DNA from 3 places in the Variovorax sp. PBS-H4 genome. Region 3 is predicted to be linked to each of the others. Evidence: predicted binding sites of a transcription regulator. Region 3 holds the regulator's gene; each other region holds the start of a gene.
The links. The regulator LexA, encoded in region 3, represses DNA repair genes until DNA is damaged. The targets are predictions, from matches to a motif close to ACTGTATNNNNATACAGT.
Positions count from the first base shown of each region.

Region 1: a site for LexA is predicted at 3,000-3,017, ahead of E5CHR_RS28455 (ATP-dependent helicase). Genes of this name have one in related genera too.
Region 2: a site for LexA is predicted at 4,165-4,182, ahead of E5CHR_RS13355 (DNA topoisomerase IV subunit B). Genes of this name have one in related genera too.

Region 1 covers NZ_LR594675.1:5,973,391-5,980,193, reverse strand. The annotation lists gene E5CHR_RS28470 (NAD(P)(+) transhydrogenase (Re/Si-specific) subunit beta) at 1-24, shown strand, start outside; gene E5CHR_RS28465 (long-chain-fatty-acid--CoA ligase) at 118-1,794, shown strand; gene corA (magnesium/cobalt transporter CorA) at 1,831-2,820, opposite strand; gene E5CHR_RS28455 (ATP-dependent helicase) at 3,031-5,130, shown strand; gene hpf (ribosome hibernation-promoting factor, HPF/YfiA family) at 5,366-5,695, shown strand; gene E5CHR_RS28445 (PTS sugar transporter subunit IIA) at 5,789-6,256, shown strand; gene hprK (HPr(Ser) kinase/phosphatase) at 6,285-6,803, shown strand, end outside.
Region 2 covers NZ_LR594675.1:2,831,502-2,838,304, reverse strand. The annotation lists gene E5CHR_RS13370 (lytic transglycosylase domain-containing protein) at 1-713, opposite strand, end outside; gene E5CHR_RS13365 (RNA polymerase sigma factor) at 805-1,521, shown strand; gene E5CHR_RS13360 (ferritin-like domain-containing protein) at 1,565-2,134, shown strand; gene E5CHR_RS13355 (DNA topoisomerase IV subunit B) at 2,156-4,132, opposite strand; gene E5CHR_RS13350 (MFS transporter) at 4,286-5,506, shown strand; gene E5CHR_RS13345 (hypothetical protein) at 5,513-5,653, shown strand; gene E5CHR_RS13340 (class I SAM-dependent methyltransferase) at 5,650-6,192, shown strand; gene dapA (4-hydroxy-tetrahydrodipicolinate synthase) at 6,253-6,803, shown strand, end outside.
Region 3 covers NZ_LR594675.1:3,773,354-3,780,156, forward strand. The annotation lists gene adk (adenylate kinase) at 1-433, shown strand, start outside; gene E5CHR_RS17870 (DUF6152 family protein) at 437-910, opposite strand; gene E5CHR_RS17875 (hypothetical protein) at 925-1,341, opposite strand; gene E5CHR_RS17880 (asparaginase) at 1,346-2,338, opposite strand; gene lexA (transcriptional repressor LexA) at 2,413-3,087, shown strand; gene E5CHR_RS17890 (hypothetical protein) at 3,236-3,568, shown strand; gene E5CHR_RS17895 (D-2-hydroxyacid dehydrogenase family protein) at 3,690-4,697, shown strand; gene E5CHR_RS17900 (MFS transporter) at 4,694-5,866, shown strand; gene E5CHR_RS17905 (type IV pilus assembly protein FimV) at 5,856-6,803, opposite strand, start outside.

The DNA of each region.
Region 1 (6,803 bases), 2.2 Mb from region 3:
GACATGGGCAAGGCGATCGAGTAAGAGCGGCGGCGCTCCGTGGCACGCCGCCCGAGCCGAGAAGGCCGGGCGGCGTTTCCGTAACCAGAATCCAGAATCCATTGAGGAGACATATCGATGACAGACCGTCCCTGGCTCAGCAGCTACCCGCAAGGCGTACCGGCCGACATCGACGCTTCGCGCTACCCATCGCTGGTCGCGCTCATGGAGGAGAGCTTCTCGAAATTCGGCAATCGCACGGCCTACAGCTTCATGGGCAAGGACATGGACTACGGCGAGGTCGACAAGCTGAGCCGCGCCTTCGCCAGTTACCTGCAGGGCCTGGGCCTGGCCAAGGGGGATCGCGTCGCAGTGATGATGCCCAACTGCCTGCAGTACCCCATCGCGGTTTGCGGCATCCTGCGCGCCGGGCTGATCCTGGTGAACGTGAACCCGCTCTACACGCCGCGCGAGCTGGAGCATCAGCTCAAGGATTCGGGTTCGAAGGCCATCGTGATCATGGAGAACTTCGGCAACACGCTGCAGCAATGCATGGGCGCCACGCCGGTCAAGCATGTGGTGCTGAGCGGCATGGGCGACCGGCTCGGGCTGCTCAAGGGCGCGCTGGTCAATTACGTGGTGCGCAACGTCAAGAAGATGGTGCCCGCGTACAGCCTGCCTGGCGCCGTGCGCTTCAACGACGCGCTCGACAAAGGCAAGGGCCGGCCGGTGCAGACCGCGGCCATCGGGCCCGATGACGTCGCGGTGCTGCAGTACACCGGCGGCACCACTGGCGTCTCGAAGGGCGCGGTGCTGCTGCACCGGAACGTGATCGCCAACGTGCTGCAGTCCGAGGCCTGGAACGACCCCGTCATGCAGAAGGTGCCGGCCGGTGAGCAGCCCACCAGCGTCTGCGCGCTGCCGCTCTATCACATCTTCGCCTTCACGGTGAACATGATGCTGTCCATGCGCACCGGCGGCAAGCTGATCCTGATTCCGAATCCGCGCGACATTCCAGCCGTGCTCAAAGAGCTGGCCAAGCACACCTTCCACAGCTTCCCGGCAGTCAACACGCTCTTCAACGGGCTGGCCAACCACCCGGACTTCAACACCGTCAACTGGAAGAACCTCAAGGTCTCCGTCGGCGGCGGCATGGCGGTGCAGGGCGCTGTCGCCAAGCTCTGGCTCGAGAAGACCGGCTGTCCGATCTGCGAAGGCTACGGCTTGTCGGAGACCTCGCCCTCGGCCACCTGCAACCCGACCACCAGCACCGCTTACACCGGCACCATCGGCGTGCCGCTGCCGAGCACCTACCTGAAGCTGCTGGACGACGAGGGCAGCGAAGTGCCGGCCGGGCAACCTGGCGAAATCGCGATCAAGGGCCCGCAGGTGATGGCGGGCTACTGGCAGCGCCCCGACGAGACGGCGAAAGTCATGACGGCCGATGGTTACTTCAAGTCCGGCGACGTGGGCGTGGTCGACGAGCACGGCTTCTTCAAGATCGTCGATCGCAAGAAGGACATGATCCTGGTCTCGGGCTTCAACGTGTACCCGAACGAAATCGAAGAGGTGGTGGCGCAGATTCCGGGCGTGCTCGAGTGCGCGGCAGTGGGCATTGCCGATGAGAAAACTGCCGAGGCAGTCAAGCTGGTCATCGTCAAGAAGAACCCGGAGCTCACCGAAGCGCAGGTGCGCGAGTTCTGCCGCGCCAACCTCACAGGCTACAAGCAGCCCAGGGTGATCGAATTCCGCACCGACTTGCCGAAGACACCGGTGGGCAAGATCCTGCGCCGCGAGCTGCGCGACAAGAAGTAGCGGGCAAATCTTTCCGTGGCGGCACCCGGCTTTTGGCTACTTGAGCCAGCCGCGCCTGCGGAAGTACCACATCGGCACCAGCGCGCTGGCTGCCATCAGCGCCAGCACGTAGGGATAACCTGCGCTGCCGAGGATTTGCAGCTCGGGAAACTGCATGTTCATGCCGTAGATGCTCGCGATCAGCGTCGGCGGCAGTAGCGCCACGCTGGCCACCGAGAAGATCTTGATGGTCTTGTTCTGGTTGATGTTGATGAAGCCGACTGTGGCGTCCATCAAAAAGTTGATCTTGTCGAACAGGAAGGCCGTGTGGTTGTCCAGCGATTCGATGTCGCGCAGGATCTGCCGCGCCTCCTCGAACTGATCGGCATTGAGCATGCGGCTGCGCATCATGAAGCTCACGGCGCGGCGCGTGTCCATCACGTTGCGGCGGATGCGGCCGTTCAGGTCTTCCTGGCGCGCGATCGCGGCCAGCACCTCGCCGGCCAGCTCGTCGCTCACGTTGCCTTCGAGCACCTTCTTGCCGGCGACTTCCAGCTCGTCGTAGATGTTCTCCAGCGAATCCGCCGAGTACTCCGCATCGGCGTCGAAGAGCTTGAGCAGCACCTCCTTGGCGTCCTCGATCAGTCCGGGCGCGCGGCGGGCGCGCATGCGCAGCAGGCGGAAGACCGGCACATCCTCGTCATGGATCGAGAACAGCACGCCGCGGCTGCGCAGCTCGGCGTTGTGCTGGTTGAGGATGAAGGCCACGCGCACCGAGCGCGGGTTTTCGTCGTCGTCGATCAGGAAGTCGCTGCGCACGTGCAGCTCGCCGTTGTCTTCTTCGTAGAAGCGCGCCGACTCCTCGATGTCCTCGTCCATCGCATCCTCGGGGATGGACAGGCCGTAGTACTGCTTGATCCAGCGCTTCTCTTCCAGCGTGGGCGATTCGAGGTCGACCCAGATGGGCTGGAACTTCGACAGTTCCTCGAGCGCTTCGATTTCTTCCTGGACGAGACGGCCGTTGGCGAGCGTGAAGATGTTGAGCATGGCTCACTCCCGGAGGGTGTTGTGACGTTGGCAAGGGGCATGGGGCGCTTTCAAGTCCCCGGCCAACGACACGTCACAGGGGAGTTGAAAGCTGCCGAGGCGGAACGGTGTCCATTCGAAGTCTCCGGTTGCAGCGAGGCGCGATTATGTCACCGGCCTCTTGCATTTTCCTGATGGGATCTGGATGGATATCCAGTAAAGTCGCGCTCGATGTCCAGCGTCGCGATCCCAATCCCCCTGCGCCAGGAGGAGCGCCTTGCCGCGGTGCTCGCCGAACTCAACGAGGCACAGCGCGCCGCCGTCGAGCACGGAGCCGGCCAAGCGGCACCCGACATGCGGCCGCTGCTCGTGATCGCCGGCGCCGGCTCGGGCAAGACCAGCACCCTGGCACACCGGGTGGCCCACCTGATCGCGCGTGGTGCCGATCCGCAGCGCATCCTGCTGCTGACCTTCTCGCGCCGCGCCGCGCAAGAGATGGAGCGGCGCGCCGGCCTGGTGCTGGCGAAAGTGCTCGGGTTGCGCTCGGAGGCGCCGCCAGCCCTGCCCTGGTCCGGCACCTTTCACGGCATCGGCGCCCGGCTGCTGCGCGAATATGCGGCCCAGATCGGGCTCGACGCCAGCTTCACGATCCACGACCGCGGCGACGCCGAGGACCTGATGGGTCTGGTGCGCAACGACATCGGCTTGGCGGCCATGGAGCGCCGCTTTCCGCGCAAGGGCACCTGCCTGGCGATCTACTCGCGCACCATCAACGGCGGCGCGCCGCTCGCCGAGGTGCTGGCCCAGGCCTTCCCGTGGTGCGCCGAATGGGAGTCCGAGCTCAAGCGCCTGTTCGGCGCCTATGTCGAGGCCAAGCAGGCGCAGCAGGTGCTCGACTACGACGACCTGCTCCTGTACTGGGCCGAGATGGTGGCCGAGCCCTCGCTCGCAGCGCAGGTTGGCGCGCGCTTCGACCATGTGCTCGTCGACGAATACCAGGACACCAACCTGCTGCAGTCCGCCATCCTGCGCGCCCTCAAACCAGATGGGCACGGCCTCACCGTGGTGGGCGACGACGCGCAGGCGATCTATTCCTTTCGCGGCGCCACGGTGCGCAACATCCTCGACTTCCCGGGGCAATTCACCCAGCCTGCACGGATCGTCACGCTCGAGCGCAACTACCGTTCGACCCAGCCGATCCTCGATGTCTCCAATGCCGTGATCGCTGCGGCCGCCGAACGCCATGCCAAGACGCTGTGGACCGACAAGCCCTCGATGGGCCGGCCCCAACTGGTGCTGGTCCCCGACGAGGCGCAGCAGGCCCGCTTCGTGGCGGAGCGCGTGCTGGCGCACCGCGAAGGCGGGTTGGCCCTGAAGTCGCAGGCCGTGTTGTTCCGCACCTCGAGCCACAGCGCGGCGCTGGAGCTCGAACTCGCCCGGCGGAACATCCCTTTCGTCAAGTACGGAGGTCTCAAGTTCCTGGAGGCGGCGCACGTGAAGGACTTGCTGGCGGTGCTGCGCTTTGCGCAGAACCCGCGCGGGCGCATGGCGGGCTTCCGGGTCACCCAGCTGATCCCGGGAATCGGGCCCGCCACCTCGGCGCGGCTGCTCGAGGCGATGTCACAGGCACAAGACCCGGCAGCCGTGGTGCAGGCTTTCCGGCCGCCTGCCGCCGCCCAGGAAGAGTGGGCGCGCTTCGCAGACATCTATGGGCAACTGCGTGCCCCCGAACTCGCCTGGCCGGCCGACATGGAGCTCGCGCTGCGCTGGTACCTGCCGCACCTGGAGCGGCTGCACGACGACGCCGGATTGCGCCGCGGCGACGTCGAGCAACTGGCCCGCCTGGCCTCCGGCTATGCCTCGCGCGAGCGCTTCCTGACCGAGCTCACGCTCGATCCGCCCGAGGCCACCAGCGACCGGCCCGGCCCCCCGCTGCTCGACGAGGATTACCTGATCCTCTCCACCATCCATTCGGCGAAGGGGCAGGAATGGCGTTCGGTGCACGTGCTCAACGTGGTCGATGGCTGCATTCCGGCCGATGTCGCGCAAGGTGCCCAGGAACTGGAGGAGGAGCGACGCCTGCTCTACGTCGCCATGACGCGTGCGCGCGACCACCTGCACCTGATCGTGCCGCAGCGCTTCTACGTGACCCAGCAGGCCGTGCGCGGGGACCGCCATCTTTATGCGGGGCGCACGCGCTTCATCTCGTCGGCCGAGGCCCGAAGTTTCGAGCAGATCACGTGGCCGCCCGCGCCCCCGAGCGCCCCCCCGGTCCCGCCGCCGGCCGCGGTCATCGACTTGCGCAAACGGCTGCGCGCGGCTTGGAGCTGAGCACGGCGTGCGGTCTTTAGCACTACACATTTGATAGCACGCGGGCCTTGACCACAAAGGCCCTCGGGGGATTGCGCCAGGAGGGATTGCAATTCGATGACAGCATGGGCATAGTGAACCGACCCCTTCCTCTTCTCTCTTCTCTCCCTCTCCCGCACTTCTTTTTTCGCCGGCCAGGCTTCACTTTCCATGAGGCAGGGCCATTTTCCCAACCGTCAATTCCAGGAGGTCATTCATGAATTTGACGATCAGCGGTCATCACCTCGACGTCACCCCCGCGCTTCGCAGCTACGTCACGAGCAAGCTGGACCGAATCACCCGTCACTTCGACCAGGTGGTCGATGTGAAGGTGATCCTCACGGTGGAAAAGCAGAAGGAAAAAGAAAGGCGCCAACGGGCCGAATGCAATATTCACGTCAAGGGCAGTGACATGTTCGCCGAGTCGAGCCACGCTGATCTGTACGCCGCCGTCGACGAGCTGGTCGACAAGCTCGACCGCCAGGTCGTGCGCCACAAAGAGTGCCTGAAAGACCACTTCCACGCTGCGCCGAAGCGCGTGATGTAGTGTCTCTTCGGGCAAACACTCTTGCGGGCCGCCTTCGGGCGGCTCTTTGCTTTTTGCGGGGCGGGTGCATAATCGCCCCCGCCCAGCCCCAACATGAACCGACTCGCGTCCATCCTGCCGCCCGCTCAAGTCCTTGTGAGCGTCGACGCCACAAGCAAGAAACGAGCTTTCGAAGAAGCGGGCTTGCTGTTTGAAAACCTTCACGGCCTGGGCCGCGCCCTGATCACCGACAGCCTGTTCGCCCGCGAGCGGCTGGGCTCCACCGGTCTGGGACATGGCGTGGCCATTCCCCACGGCCGCATCAAGGGCTTGAAGTCTCCGATGGCCGCGGTGTTCCAGTTGCAGAACCCGATTGGCTTCGATGCCCCGGACGAGCAGCCGGTGGTGCTCCTGATCTTTCTTCTGGTGCCCGAAGCGGCGACCCAGAAACATCTGGAAATACTCTCCGAGATCGCCGAGCTGCTCAGCGATGCCGGCCTGCGCGAACAGATCAAGTCCAGCAACGACGCCGCCCAGCTGCATGCCCTGATCGCAGGATGGCAATCGGCCCAGGTCGCTTGAAGCAAATCTGTCGTCCGGCGTCTGGCGCATGAAGCCGACCGTCATCAGCGCCGACTTGATGTTCGAGGAGTTCCGCGGCTCCTTGCGCTGGGAGTGGCTTGCGGGCCTTGGCGCCTCGGAGCGCCAGTTCGACCCCGGCGTCATCAGCCGCGCCCAATCGGCGGCAGACCTGGTCGGCTACCTCAACTACATCCATCCCTACCGCGTGCAGATCCTCGGCGCGCGCGAGGTGGCCTATCTCACGCGCGGTTCGCCCGACGACTGTGTGCGGCGCATCGCGCGCATCGTGACGCTGGAGCCGCCCATGCTGGTGCTGGCCGATGGCCAGGCAGCGCCGGACCAACTGCTGTCGATCTGCGAACGCGCGCAGCTCCCCCTTTTTGCGACCCGCGAGTCGTCGGCCTTCGTGATCGACCTGCTGCGCGCCTACCTCTCCAAGCACTTTGCCGAACGCACTTCGATGCACGGCGTGTTCATGGACATCCTGGGTCTTGGCGTGATGATCACCGGCGAGTCGGGCCTGGGCAAGAGCGAACTCGGCCTGGAG
Region 2 (6,803 bases), 940 kb from region 3:
GGCTTCAGGTAGGCATAGAGCTGCAGCACCGTCTTCACGTAGTTCTGTGTCTCCCGGTAGTTGGGGATCTTGTTGCCCGCGCGCTGCACCGCGCCCTCGCCTGCGTTGTAGGCGGCGAGCGCGAGCTCGATGTCGCCGGGGAACATTGCGATCAGGTCGCGCAGGTAGCGGGCACCGGCGGCAATGTTGACGTGCGGATCGAAGAGCTTCTTCTCGATCGAGCCGCGCTTGTCGGCCCCGACGCCATAGCGCTGCGCGGTCGCCGGCATCAACTGCATCAGGCCGAGCGCGCCCTTCGGCGAGACCGCACGCGCATCGAAGCCGGACTCGGTGGCGACGAGCGCCTGGAGCAGCTCGTAGTCGATGTCATGGCGCTGTGCCGCTTCGCGCAGCGCCTTCTGGGCAGGCTTGTAGTTGGGCGAGGCCTCGAACAACGCGAGCAGCGATTGCGACGCGCGCGGCACCTTGCCATCGATGCCGCCCGCGCGGCCCCGCGCGAGCGAGCCGATGCCCTGGGCGGTATCGAAAGCCTGGCCGCCTCGAAAGAAGAGCTGGTAGCGCTCGTCGATCTTCTCGGAGGCGAAGTGGGCCACGCCCTTGTCGTCGACATAACCGAAGATGTCGGATGCGTGCACGAGCGGCTGCCATGAATACAGTGCCAGCAGCAGGAGCGGGAGCCGCCACCAGCGGCCCGGAACATGTCGGAAGTTCATTGAGGGGCGGATTGTCGTCCAGCTCGCCGATTTACGTCTGGGAACAGGAATGCGTCCCCGTCCATCCAATGGGCAACACGACGACACCACCATGCACACGCTCGAACGCATCCAGGACGCCAACGACCCCGCGGCGCCGACCGACAACGAGCTCGCCGCGCGAGCCGCGCAAGGCGACGCCCTCGCCTTCCAGCTCATCATGCGGCGGCACAACCGGCTGCTCTTTCGCACCGGCCGCAGCATCCTGAAGAACGACGACGACGCACAGGACGCCTTGCAGGACGCTTATCTGCGTGCGTGGCGCGCGCTGGGCTCCTTTCGTGCGGAGGCCAGGCTCTCGACCTGGCTGGTGCGCATCGTGGCCAACGAGGCCCTGGGACGCTTGCGGCGGCGGGGCGGCGCCCAGGTCATCCCCTTCGACACGGCGGTCGAGCCAGTCGATACCCCGGAGGGCATGTGGATGCAGGCAGACCCCGATGAACAACCGGAACGCAGCGCGATGCGAGGCGAGACGCGCAAGCTGATCGAGGCGGGCATCGACGCGCTGCCCGAGGTGTTTCGTACCGTCTTCGTGCTGCGCGCGGTCGAGGACCTGAGCATCGAGGAAGTGGCCGCGGCACTCGGCATTCCCGAGGCCACGGTTCGCTCCCGCTTCTTCCGCGCGCGGGGCCTGCTGCGCGAAGCCCTGTCGCGCGAAATCGATGTCGCCATCGGCGACGCCTTCTCTTTTGCCGGCGCACGCTGCGACGAGATCGTCGCGCGCGTGATGGCCGTCATCACCGGACCGCCGCCGGGTCCGCCCGCCTGATTTCTTCCACCCGTCCTGCCTCACTTTGGAAAAGGAGACCGCCATGTCCTTCCTTCGGATGCCCACGCCCGTCGCCGCGCGACGCTACTTCCTCGGCCGCTCCGGCCTGCTGCTGTCGGGTGCTGCCGTCGCGCTGCTGGCAGGCAACGATGCGCTCGCGGCCCAGGCCGGCGGCGATGCAGCGAGCGATGCGCAGATCCTCAACACCGCGCTCGGGTCGGAGCTCGAGGCCATCGCGGCCTATCAGGTCGGGGCCGAGAGCAAATTACTCGACAAGCCGGTGCTCGATCTGGCCCTGACCTTCCAGGGCCACCACCGGGCCCATGCCGCGTTGCTCGCGGCGACCGTGGAGAAGCTCGGCGGAAAGGCCGTGAGCGCCAAGGCGAAATACGACTTTCCGACCTCGCAGCTGAAGTCGCAGGCCGACGTGCTGCGCTTCGCCGCCAAGCTGGAGCAAGGCGCCGTCAGCGCCTACCTGGGTGCAGTGCCGATGTTCGACGACCGTGCGCTGGCCAAGGCGGCGGCGAGCATCCTCGGCGACGAGGCCATGCACTGGGCGGTGCTGCGCAACGCGCTCGGCGAGGCACCGGTGCCCGGGGCTTTCATGGCCTGAGCGATCCGGCGCGTCCGTTTCTCAGACGTCGACTTCGACGTCGTCGGCGCGCAGCTCCATGAGCTCGCGCCGCGCGGCGGCCTCGCCCTTGCCCATGAGCTTGGTGATCTCGCCCTGCGTGCCAAGAAGGTCGAAGCGGCCCAGGCGGACCTGGAGCAGGCGGCGCGTGTCCGGATTGAGGGTGGTCTCCCACAGCTGTTCGGCGCTCATCTCGCCCAGGCCCTTGAAGCGGCTGATGCTCCAGGCGTTCTCGCGCACGCCGTCCTTGCGCAGCTTGTCCAGGATCGCGGTGAGCTCGCCCTCGTCGAGCGCATAGACCTTCGACGCAGGCTTCTTGCCGCGCGCCGGCGCGTCGACCCGGAACAACGGCGGCTTGGCCACGTACACATGGCCGGTGTCGATGAGCTTCGGGAAATGCCGGAAGAAGAGCGTGAGCAGCAGCACCTGGATGTGCGAGCCGTCGACGTCGGCGTCCGACAGGATGCAGATCTTGCCGTAGCGCAGGCCGGAGAGGTCCGGCGTGTCGTCCGGCCCATGCGGGTCGACGCCGATGGCGACCGAGATATCGTGGATCTCGGTGTTGGCGAACAGGCGGTCGCGCTCCACCTCCCAGGTGTTGAGCACCTTGCCGCGCAGGGGCAGGATCGCCTGGCTTTCCTTGTCGCGGCCCATCTTGGCGCTGCCGCCGGCCGAATCGCCTTCGACCAGGAAGACTTCGTTGTGGGCAATGTCCTTGCTCTCGCAATCGGTCAGCTTGCCCGGCAGCACTGCGACGCCCGAGCCCTTGCGCTTCTCGACCTTCTGGCCGGCGCGCTGGCGGGTCTGCGCGGCCTTGATCGCCAGCTCGGCAAGCTTCCTGCCGTAGTCGACGTGCTGGTTGAGCCAGAGCTCCAATGCCGGGCGCACGAAACTGGAGACCAGCCGCACTGCGTCGCGCGAGTTGAGCCGCTCCTTGATCTGGCCCTGGAACTGCGGGTCGAGCACCTTGGCCGAGAGCACGTACGAGGCGCGCGCGAACACGTCCTCCGGCAGCAGCTTCACGCCCTTCGGCAGGAGCGAATGCAGGTCGACGAAGCTCTTGACCGCGTTGAACAGGCCGTCGCGCAGGCCGCTCTCGTGGGTGCCGCCGGCGCTGGTGGGGATCAGGTTGACGTAGCTCTCGCGCACCGGCTGGCCGTCTTCGGTGAAGGCCACGCACCACTCGGCGCCTTCTCCTTCGGCAAAGTTGTCGGCGTTCTTGTCGGCATGGCCGGCGCCTTCGAACAACGGGATCACCGGGTCGCCGTTGAGCGTCTGCATGAGGTAGTCGCGCAGGCCGCCCTTATAGAGCCACTGCTGGGTCTCCTTGGTCTTCTCGTTGACCAGCGTGACGGTCACGCCGGGCATCAGCACCGCCTTGCTGCGCAACAGGTGGGTCAACTCGTTGACCGGCAGCGTGCCGGACTCGAAGTACTTGGAGTCGGGCCAGGCGCGCACCGTGGTGCCCTGGCGACGCTCGCCGCTCTCGACGGGACGAACCTGCAGCGTCTCGACCACGTCGCCGCCTGCGAACACGATGCGCGCGGCCGAGCCTTCGCGAAAGGACTGGACCTCCAGCCGCTTCGACAGCGCGTTGGTCACTGAAACGCCGACCCCGTGCAAGCCGCCGGAGAAGCTGTAGGCGCCGCCCGCGCCCTTGTCGAACTTGCCGCCGGCGTGAAGCCGGGTGTACACCAGCTCGATCACCGGCGCCTTCTCCTCGGGATGCAGGCCGAACGGGATGCCGCGGCCATCGTCTTCGACGCTGACCGACGCATCGGAGTGCAGCGTGACCTTGATCTTCTTGCCGTAGCCGGCGAGCGCCTCGTCGGCGGCGTTGTCCAGGACCTCCTGGATGATGTGCAGCGGGTTGTCGGTGCGGGTGTACATGCCCGGACGCTGCTTGACGGGCTCGAGTCCCTTGAGGACACGGATGGAGCCTTCGGAATAGGCCGGAGGAGTCTTGGTAAGAGTCGCCATGGGGGCGGATTGTATGCGTGGGCTCCCGAAAACCTGGATGGACATACAGAGCGGCGTTGATGCGCAGACTGCATCAACGCACGATCAAAAAATCAACAATGCGAGTCGCTGCGGTTGCCGGTGGACTTCGGTCGTTTTCGATAAAGTCGCCGGATGCACGCTCAATCCCAGCCGCTCTCGCTCAAGCAGGTCCTCTTCTGCGGCGCGATGATTGTCACCCTGTCGATGGGGATCCGCCACGGCTTCGGCCTGTGGCTCCAGCCGATCACGCAGGAGCAGGGCTGGTCGCGCCAGAGCTTCTCGATGGCGCTCGCCATCCAGAACCTCGCCTGGGGAGTGATCGGCGTCTTCGCCGGCATGCTGGCCGACAAGCTGGGCGCCTTCCGCGTGTTGGTGGCGGGGGCCGTGCTCTACGCAGCCGGGCTCGCGGGCATGGCGCTGTCGCCCACGCCGCTCCTGTTCGCGCTGACGGCCGGCGTGCTGATCGGCGCAGCGCAGGCCGGCACCACCTACGCGGTGATCTACGGCGTGATCGGCCGGCAGATCCCGGTCGAACGGCGATCCTGGGCGATGGGCGTGGCGGCCGCAGCGGGTTCCTTCGGCCAGTTCCTGATGGTGCCGGTGGAGGGCCAGCTGATCGCAGGCTTCGGCTGGCATACGGCCCTGCTGGTGCTGGCACTCATGGTGCTGCTGATCGTGCCGCTCGCCTTCGGGCTGCGCGAGCCGCGTGTCGGACAAGCCGCCGTCGCCCACCGCGACCAGACCATCCTCCAGGCCGTGGGAGAGGCCTTCAAGTACCCCAGCTTCGTGTTGCTGATGGCGGGCTATTTCGTCTGCGGCTTCCAGCTGGCCTTCATCGGCGTGCACATGCCGAGCTACCTGCGCGACAAAGGACTCTCGCCCGAAGTGGCCAGCTACGCACTGGCGCTTGTCGGCCTGTTCAATGTGTTCGGCACCTATGTCGCCGGCTCGCTCGGGGCCCGGCTTGCCAAGCGCAAGCTGCTGGCCGCGATCTACTTCAGCCGTGCGGCGACCATCGCGGTCTTCCTGGCGGCGCCCATCACGCCCCTGTCGGTGTACGTCTTCGCGAGCGTGATGGGTTTCCTGTGGCTGTCGACCGTGCCCCTCACCAGCGGCATCGTGGCCCAGATCTTCGGCGTGGCGCATCTCTCGATGCTGGGCGGCTTCGTGTTCCTCAGCCACCAGGTCGGTTCGTTCCTCGGCGTCTGGCTCGGCGGCTATCTCTACGACAGCACCGGCAGCTACAACATCGTCTGGTATCTCGCGATCGCCCTCGGCGTGTTCGCGGCGCTGGTCAACCTGCCGGTCAAGGAAGGCGCGATCGTGCGCCAGCCGGCCCCTCAGCCGGCCTGAGCCCTCATGCGCCCGAACATCCGCCACCATCTCGTGCACGCCGGCTGGCTCACGGCTGCGGTGCTGGCGCTCGTGGCGGTGTTCGGCCTTTATACGCACCCGGCGTTCCTCGTGACGCTGGTCGACCAGGTCTGGGCCTGCTTCTGAGCCACGATCTCGCACCCTCCCCCTGGGTCGCGCGCTGGTCGCACCTGCTCGACCCGGGCGCCACCGTGCTCGACGTCGCCTGTGGCGCCGGCCGGCACATGGGCTGGTTCGCGCAACGCGGCCACGCCGTCACCGGCGTCGACCGTTCCCCGGAAGCGATCGCCTCCGCGGCGCGCTTTGGGCGGGCCTTGCAGGCCGACATCGAGCAGGGCCCGTGGCCGTTCGCGGGCCAGTTCTTCGGCGCGGTGGTCGTGACCAACTACCTCTGGCGCGCGAGGCTGCCCGACATCGTGGCGGCAGTGGCGTCCGGCGGCGTGCTGCTGTACGAGACCTTCGCCGCCGGCAACGAGAGCGTAGGCAAGCCCTCGCGGCCGGACTTTCTGCTGCAGCCGGGCGAGCTGCTCGTCGCCTGCGCCGGGCTGCGGGTGGTGGCCTACGAAGACGGATTTCTCGCCGACCCGGAACGCTTCGTGCAGCGGATCGCAGCCGTGCGGCCGCCGGAAGGCTCGGCTCGCAGCCCTTTGCGCTACCCCCTCTGACCGGCTGGCCGGGCCAGTCAGTAGAATGGCTGCCTTTCCGCAACCGACAAAGAGACCCCCTTGGAGCAACTGACAGGCAGCATCGTCGCGCTCGTCACGCCGATGCATGACGACGGCAGCGTTGACTATCCCGCATTGCGCCGGCTGATCGACTGGCACATCGACGAAGGCACCGATTGCCTGGGCGTGGTTGGCACCACCGGCGAATCGCCGACGGTGAACGTCGAGGAACACTGCGAGATCATCCGCGTGTCGGTCGAGCAAGCCCGCGGCCGCGTGCCCGTGATGGCCGGCTGCGGCGCCAATTCGACAAGCGAGGCCATCGAGCTCGCTCGCTTCGCCAAGGGCGTCGGCGCCGATTCGCAGCTGCAGGTGGTGCCCTACTACAACAAGCCGACGCAGGAAGGCCAGTACCAGCACTTCAAGGCCATTGCCGAGGCAGTCGGCGACCTTCCTGTGGTGCTCTACAACGTGCCCGGCCGGACGGTCGCCGATATGGCGCACGACACCGTGCTGCGCCTGGCGCAGGTGCCCGGCATCGTGGGCATCAAGGAAGCCACCGGCAACATCGAGCGCGCGCAGTGGCTGATCCGCGAGGTGCCGAAGCACTT
Region 3 (6,803 bases):
GGACTGCGCCAATGGCTTTCTCTTCGACGGCTTCCCCCGCACCATCCCGCAGGCTGACGCCATGCGCGCGGCCAACGTCAAGCTCGACTACGTGCTCGAGATCGACGTGCCCTTCGCCGATATCGTGGAGCGCATGAGCGGACGCCGCTCGCATCCGGCGTCCGGGCGGATCTACCACGTCAAATTCAACCCGCCCAAGGTCGAAGGCAAGGACGACCTCACGGGCGAGGACCTGATCCAGCGTGACGACGACAAGGAAGAGACCGTGCGCCACCGGCTCGAGGTCTACAGTCAGCAGACCCGTCCGCTGGTCGACTACTACGCAGCCTGGGCCAAGGCCGAACCCGGCGCCGCGCCGAAGTACCGCGCGATCAGTGGCGTCGGCACTGTCGATGAGATCACCCAGCGCGCGCTGGCCGCACTGGCGAGCTGATCGTCAGGCGGGGCTGGAGCGCAGCCCGTAGACCTTGCCGTCGACGAACAGGTATTCGACGCGCATCACGGGCGCTCCCTTTTCTTCCTTGAACGTGAAGCCCACTGCGGAGACTGCGCTGCCGGGCTTGATCTCCGCGACTTTCCAGGCCTCCATGCGCGTGAGCGGCGCGAGTTCCAGCTCCCACTGGCGATCAGTGCGGCGAGGCACTGCCGCCCGCGCGAGCAAGCCCGGCCCGTCCACCGGTGCGCTCTGCCCCGGCAACGCCCGCTTCGCCAGGTCGGCCGGCACCTTGAGGCCGGAAGGAACGTCGATCAACAACTCGGCATGCGGGTTCTGCCAACGCACACGCGCTACTGTGCCTTCGAGATAGATCGGACGGTCCTGGTCGAAGCTGCTCCAGCCATGGTGCCCCCAGGCGAGCGGAGCGGCCAGCGGCAGGGAAGCGGTGGCGAAGACGAGATCGCGACGTTTCACAGGAAAGCTCCTCTTCAGTAGGCGATCCAACGGCCGCAGAACACCACGGCCAGCCAGATCGCAGTAGATAACAACATCTGTACCCGCGCCATCGCATCGAGTTTGCGCAGCGAGCCACGCAGATGGAACCATCCCGCATTGAAACCGGCCGCTACCAGCAGGCCCATCTTGACCAGGAAGGCCTGGTTGGAAAGCAGTTCCGCCGGCTGGGTGGCGAACATCAACGAACCGCTGGCCGCCGCGAGCGCGAAGCCGCTGAAGGCGATCGAGAGCGACAACCTGGCCATGGCGGCCACCGGCAGGACGGCAGCACGCCCGAACACCCGCATCTCCAGCGCTGCCAGATTGCCGAGCAGTAGCGCGATGCCGACGATGTGCACCGCCTCCAGCGCGGGATATGCCCAGGCGTGCGAGCGCAGTGCTTCGAGCATGCGCTCAGGCGCCGCCGGCCTGGATGGACATCAGTTCCAGCATCAGTGCGATGCGTGCCTTCACCGGCGTCAGCGCGCCTGCGTCGCGCAACGCCGCACTCGGCGTGGGAAGAATGCGGCCCTGGACGCAACGCGTGGCGCGCAGGACCGCGATGCCCGCCGCTTGCGCCCGAAGCGCAGCCGCTTCCAGGGCTTCGTGCAAAGTGCCGTTGCCAGTGGCTGCGAGCACCAGGCCCTGCACCGGCTCTGCAGTGCCCGCTTGCTGCGCCATCAGTGCATCGATGATGCTGCCACGCGCCTCTGCGTGGCTCATCAAGATCTCCACGCGCGGCCATTGGACGGCGTGCCGCATCAGCTCGAAGCACAGGCGTGCCGGCTCGGGCGGCGAGACTGGCCATCTCCTGAGCTCGCGCAAGGCGCCCTCTTCCACATAGGCCACAGGGCCCGCATCGCCCGAATCGAACGCGTCGAGGCGATAGGTGTGGACCTTCTGCACATCGAAGGCGCTGTGCACCGCGCCCGCGCACACAACTACTACCCCCTGAGCATGCGGGCTCGAGGCAACCGCAAGGGCATCGCGAACGTTCTGCGGACCGTCCGGCGTCAGCGCCGTCGCCGGCCGCATGGCGCTGGTCAGGACGATGGGCTTGACCGGAGCCAGCACGGACTGAAGGAAGAAGGCGGTTTCCTCCAAGGTATCGGTCCCGTGAGTGACAACCAGGCCCGCCACGTCGGCATGTGCAAGCCAATGCGCACAGCGCTCGGCCAGGCGGCGCCAGATGGCGAAGCTCATGTCCTTGCTGTCGACCTGGGCCACCTGCTCGGCCTGCAGCGCGATGCCCGTCGGGGCTGCCACGCCTTCCAGCAGTTCGGTTACGCCCACCTGGCCCGCGATATAGCCGACATTGTCGGCCGCCGTCGCCGCCCGGCCAGCAATGGTGCCGCCCGTCCCCAGAACGACCACACGACGCTTGCCTTCGCTGATGTTGTCGGCCATGACTTGCCAAAGCTCCGGAAACTGGTTAAAAATACAGCTACTGGATATTCAGCCAGTGCCGCAAGGAGTCGCCAATGCAGTTCGCAGTGAAGCTTACCGCTCGTCAGCAACAAATACTGGACCTCATCCAGAGCGCCATCGCACGCACCGGCGCGCCGCCCACCCGTGCCGAGATCGCCGCAGAGCTGGGTTTCAAGTCCGCCAATGCGGCCGAAGAGCATCTGCAGGCGCTGGCGCGCAAGGGCGTCATCGAGCTCGTGAGCGGCACCTCGCGAGGCATTCGGCTCAAGGGCGACGCTCTGCGCTCGCTCAACGAATCGCGCAACAACCAGTTCTCGCTCTCGTTGCCGGGCATGGCCCAACTCGCGCTGCCTTTGATCGGACGTGTCGCTGCGGGCTCGCCCATCCTTGCGCAGGAGCACGTGGACCAGACCTACTACGTGGAGAACACCCTCTTCCAGAGGCAGCCCGACTACCTGCTCAAGGTACGCGGAATGTCCATGCGCGACGCAGGCATCATGGACGGCGACCTTCTCGCGGTGCAGGCCACCAAGGAGGCCCGCAACGGCCAGATCGTCGTGGCCCGGCTGGGTGACGAAGTCACAGTCAAGCGCCTCAAGCGCAACAAGCAGGTCATCGAGCTGCACGCCGAGAACCCCGATTACCCGACCATCATCGTGCAGCCGGGCGAGCCCTTCGAAATCGAAGGCCTCGCCGTTGGCCTGATCCGCAACACGATGCTGATGTAGCCGCACAAGACGGCATGAGCGACCTCTCTCTCATGCCGCCCCAAGCGGCTGCGACAGGTGGCGGGCGTATGGCCGAGGGCCATCACCCTGTCGCGGCCGACGAAAGCAATCCTGCCTATGTTCAATCTCTGACCTTCATGGAGTTCACATGGGAATCGCTCTGCTTAGCTTCGTCGACCTGTTCATGCCCCTTCAATCGCTGGCAAGCCGTTTGATATCAACGCGCCGTCGGAACGCCTCCGCCCTGCGCTATGTCGGCATCCGCCCTGGTTGCGCCGTGCGTCCCGCCGCGCAGCCGTCCCGCCTGTCGGCGCCGGCCCGGCCGTTGCGGGTGGTCCGCACGGTCGATGTACAACACGATAGGCCGAGCACCGGCCGAGTCGTGATATCAGGTCGCATGGCGGATGTCTGCGCCGAGCTCGACCGGCTCGCTGCCCTGGAAGCGGCAGGCGCCGCGCCCTCGCGCGGCCAAATGCATTGAAGACCGCGCCCTGCGTCCGGGCGCGCGGAGCCCCCTGACGCGTGGCATGTCCCAGGAGCGCCCTACGCTTCTGACGCATGGCGCGCAAGCCGCCGGGTGGTGCGAGGCACAATGGCACGCCATGAACATCGTGATCCTCGACGACTATCAGGACGCAGTGCGCAAACTGCGCTGCGCCGCCAAGCTCGACGCGTATGCGGCCAAGGTCTACACCAACACGGTCAAGGGCATCGGACAGCTCTCGGTGAGGCTCAAGGATGCCGACGTGATCGTGCTGATCCGCGAACGCACCCAGATCTCGCGCCAACTGATCGAAAAGCTCCCAAAGCTCAAGCTGATCTCGCAAACGGGGCGGGCCGGTCAGCATATCGACGTCAATGCCTGCACCGAGCATGGCGTAGCCGTCGCCGAGGGCTCGGGCTCCCCGCTGGCACCGGCCGAGCTCACCTGGGCGCTGATCATGGCGGCGATGCGCCGCTTGCCGCAGTACATCAGCAACCTCAAGCATGGCGCATGGCAGCAATCGGGGCTCAAGTCCGCATCCATGCCGCCGAACTTCGGCCTTGGCTCGGTACTCAAGGGCAAGACGCTATGCATCTGGGGCTATGGCCGCATCGGCCAGTTGGTGGCGCGCTACGGCCAGGCTTTCGGCATGCAGGTGGTGATCTGGGGCCGCGATGAGAGCTGTGCCCGCGCCCGCTCGGACGGCTTTCAGGTGGCGCCGAACCGCGAAGCCTTCTTTGACACGGCCGACGTCCTGTCGATCCATCTGCGGCTGACCGAGGAAACCCGGGGCCTGGTCACGCTCGAGGACCTCTCGCGCATGAAACCCACGGCGCTTTTCGTCAACACCTCGCGCGCAGAGTTGATGGAACAGGATGCCTTGCTCGCCGCGCTGAACCGGGGGCGGCCGGGGCTCGCGGCGATCGACGTCTTCGAGAGCGAGCCGCCGCTGCAGGGCCACGCTCTGTTGCGTCTGGAGAACTGCATCTGCACGCCGCACATCGGCTATGTCGAGCAGGACAGCTACGAGATGTATTTCGGCCAGGCTTTCGATAACGTCGTCAGCTTCATCAAGGGCAACCCGACCAACATCGTCAATCCAGGCGCGCTGCAGGTGCGACGTTGAAGCGCGCGGCTCTGCCAGCGTCCCTCTGGGCCTTGCTGGCAGGCAACTTTGTAATCGGCACCGGGGTCATGGTGGTGCCGGGCACACTCAACGAGCTCAGCAATTCCTTGCAGGTCAGCGCGGCCACGGCGGGCCAATTGATCACCGCAGGGGCAGCAGTGGTGTGCTTTGGCGCGCCGTTGCTGGCCGCCGCGGTCGCAGGCTGGGACCGGCGGCTGCTGCTCGCCTGCAGCATGCTGTGGTACGCAGCCGGCCATCTCCTCGCGACGCTGATGCCGAGCTTTGGCGGGTTGCTGGCTGTGCGCATGCTGACCGTCATCTCGCCTGCGATCTTCACGCCTCAGGCAGCGGCCTGCGTCGGCCTGCTGGTGCCGCTGGAGCAGCGGGGCCGCGCCGTGACCTTCGTCTTTCTCGGTTGGTCCATGGCCTCGGTCCTCGGCCTGCCGCTGGGCGCCTTGATCGGCGGGCATTTCGGCTGGCGCACCGCCTTCGCCGCGATCGCGGTGCTGTCGCTGTTGAGCGCGGTCTGGATCTGGCACCAGCTGCCGAGCGGTATCCGCCCGCAAGCATTGACGCGCGCCGCCTGGGCACAGGTGCTCAAGAGCCCGCTGCTGATGGGCGTGGTGGCCGTCACCGCGCTGCAGGGGTCGGGCCAGTTCGTGCTGATGAGCTACTTCGCGCCCGTGCTGCGCGAGACCGTCGGCGCCGACGCCACGACGCTGGGTCTCGTGTGGGGCTGGTTCGGCGTCTGCGGCCTGCTGGGCAACATGCTCGTGAGCCAGGCCATCGATCGCGTGGGTGCTCCGCGAATGGTGCTCGTCACCACCGCGCTGATTGCGCTGAGCCTGCTCCTGTGGCCGCTCGGCGTCACGCTTGGCGGGCTGGCCATCATCCTGGTTCCCTGGGGCCTGGGCTGCTTCGCGGCCAATTCAGCGCAGCAAGCGAGGCTGGTGTCGATGGCGCCCGTGCTCGCGCCCGGGTCGGTGGCCCTCAACAGTTCCGGGATCTACGTGGGTCAGGCCGTGGGCGCAGCAGCAGGCGGCTGGCTGCTGGCACGCGACGCTTTTGCCTGGATGAGCTGGACAGGTTTCGCAATGCTGGTGTGTGCGCTGTTGCTGAGCCTGGGCATCGACCGGGCCCAGAACCGCACCGCGGCCTTCAGCGCTTGAGGGGTTTGGGCGCGATCTCGGCTTCGGTGTCCGGATCGAAGAGTTCGAAATCGATCACATGCGGGTCGGTGGATGGCGCGGGTGGCGGCGGCGGTTCCTGCAACGGAGCCCGCATGGTCTCGAAGGCCGTCTTGTCGAACTCGGCCAGATCCAGGCTGGCATCGGGCTGGGCGGTGTGCCGCGGCTCGCGCTCTGGTGCATCGGGTGCGGGGACGCCGCCAACGGACGCCAACACGGTCTCGTGTTCCAGCGTGTCGTCGATCGCGCCGTAGATCGAGTCCGGCAGGACCGGCCCGTTCTCGACCATCTCGGGCTGGGCCCTCGCTTCGAGCGGCGCGGGCGTGGTGGCGAGTTGCTCATGGCCGAAGGTGTCGACGAAGGCAGGCTGCGTCACGGGCACGGGTGACGCATTGCCCGGTTCGATGACCTCCTTGGCGACCGAATAGAGCAGCAGCAGTTCCTGGTACGCCGCGAGGTCGAAGGCCTCGTCCTCGTTCGCGCCGGGTTTGCGGAAGATCAATTCCTCGATCAGTGCCAAGGTGCCCGGGGCTGGCCACTGGGATTCGATGCGCGCCAGCGCACTGCGATAGTGCTCGAGCCCCTTGCCTGTCTCGTTGAATTGCTCGAAAGCCGGGACATCGGCATTGAAGGCGCGTTCGAACTCTTCCGCCAGGCGCGCATAGTCATCCTTGCGGTCCAGCGAATGGTAGATGCGCAGCAAGTCCAGGTACGCCAGGGCGCTGGTACCGGGATTGGTGGCAATGTGCTCACGCAGGACCGCGATGGCCTGGTCGTGCTGGCCCAGCGAGAGGAAGAAGTCGGACTGCTGCTGGACATCGAAGAGTTCTTCGGTATTGACCGGCCTCGACGGCATGCTGTCCACCGCACGCGGATGCGGCTGCGAATCGCCGAAGCCACTGTCGTCAGGGTCCAGGTC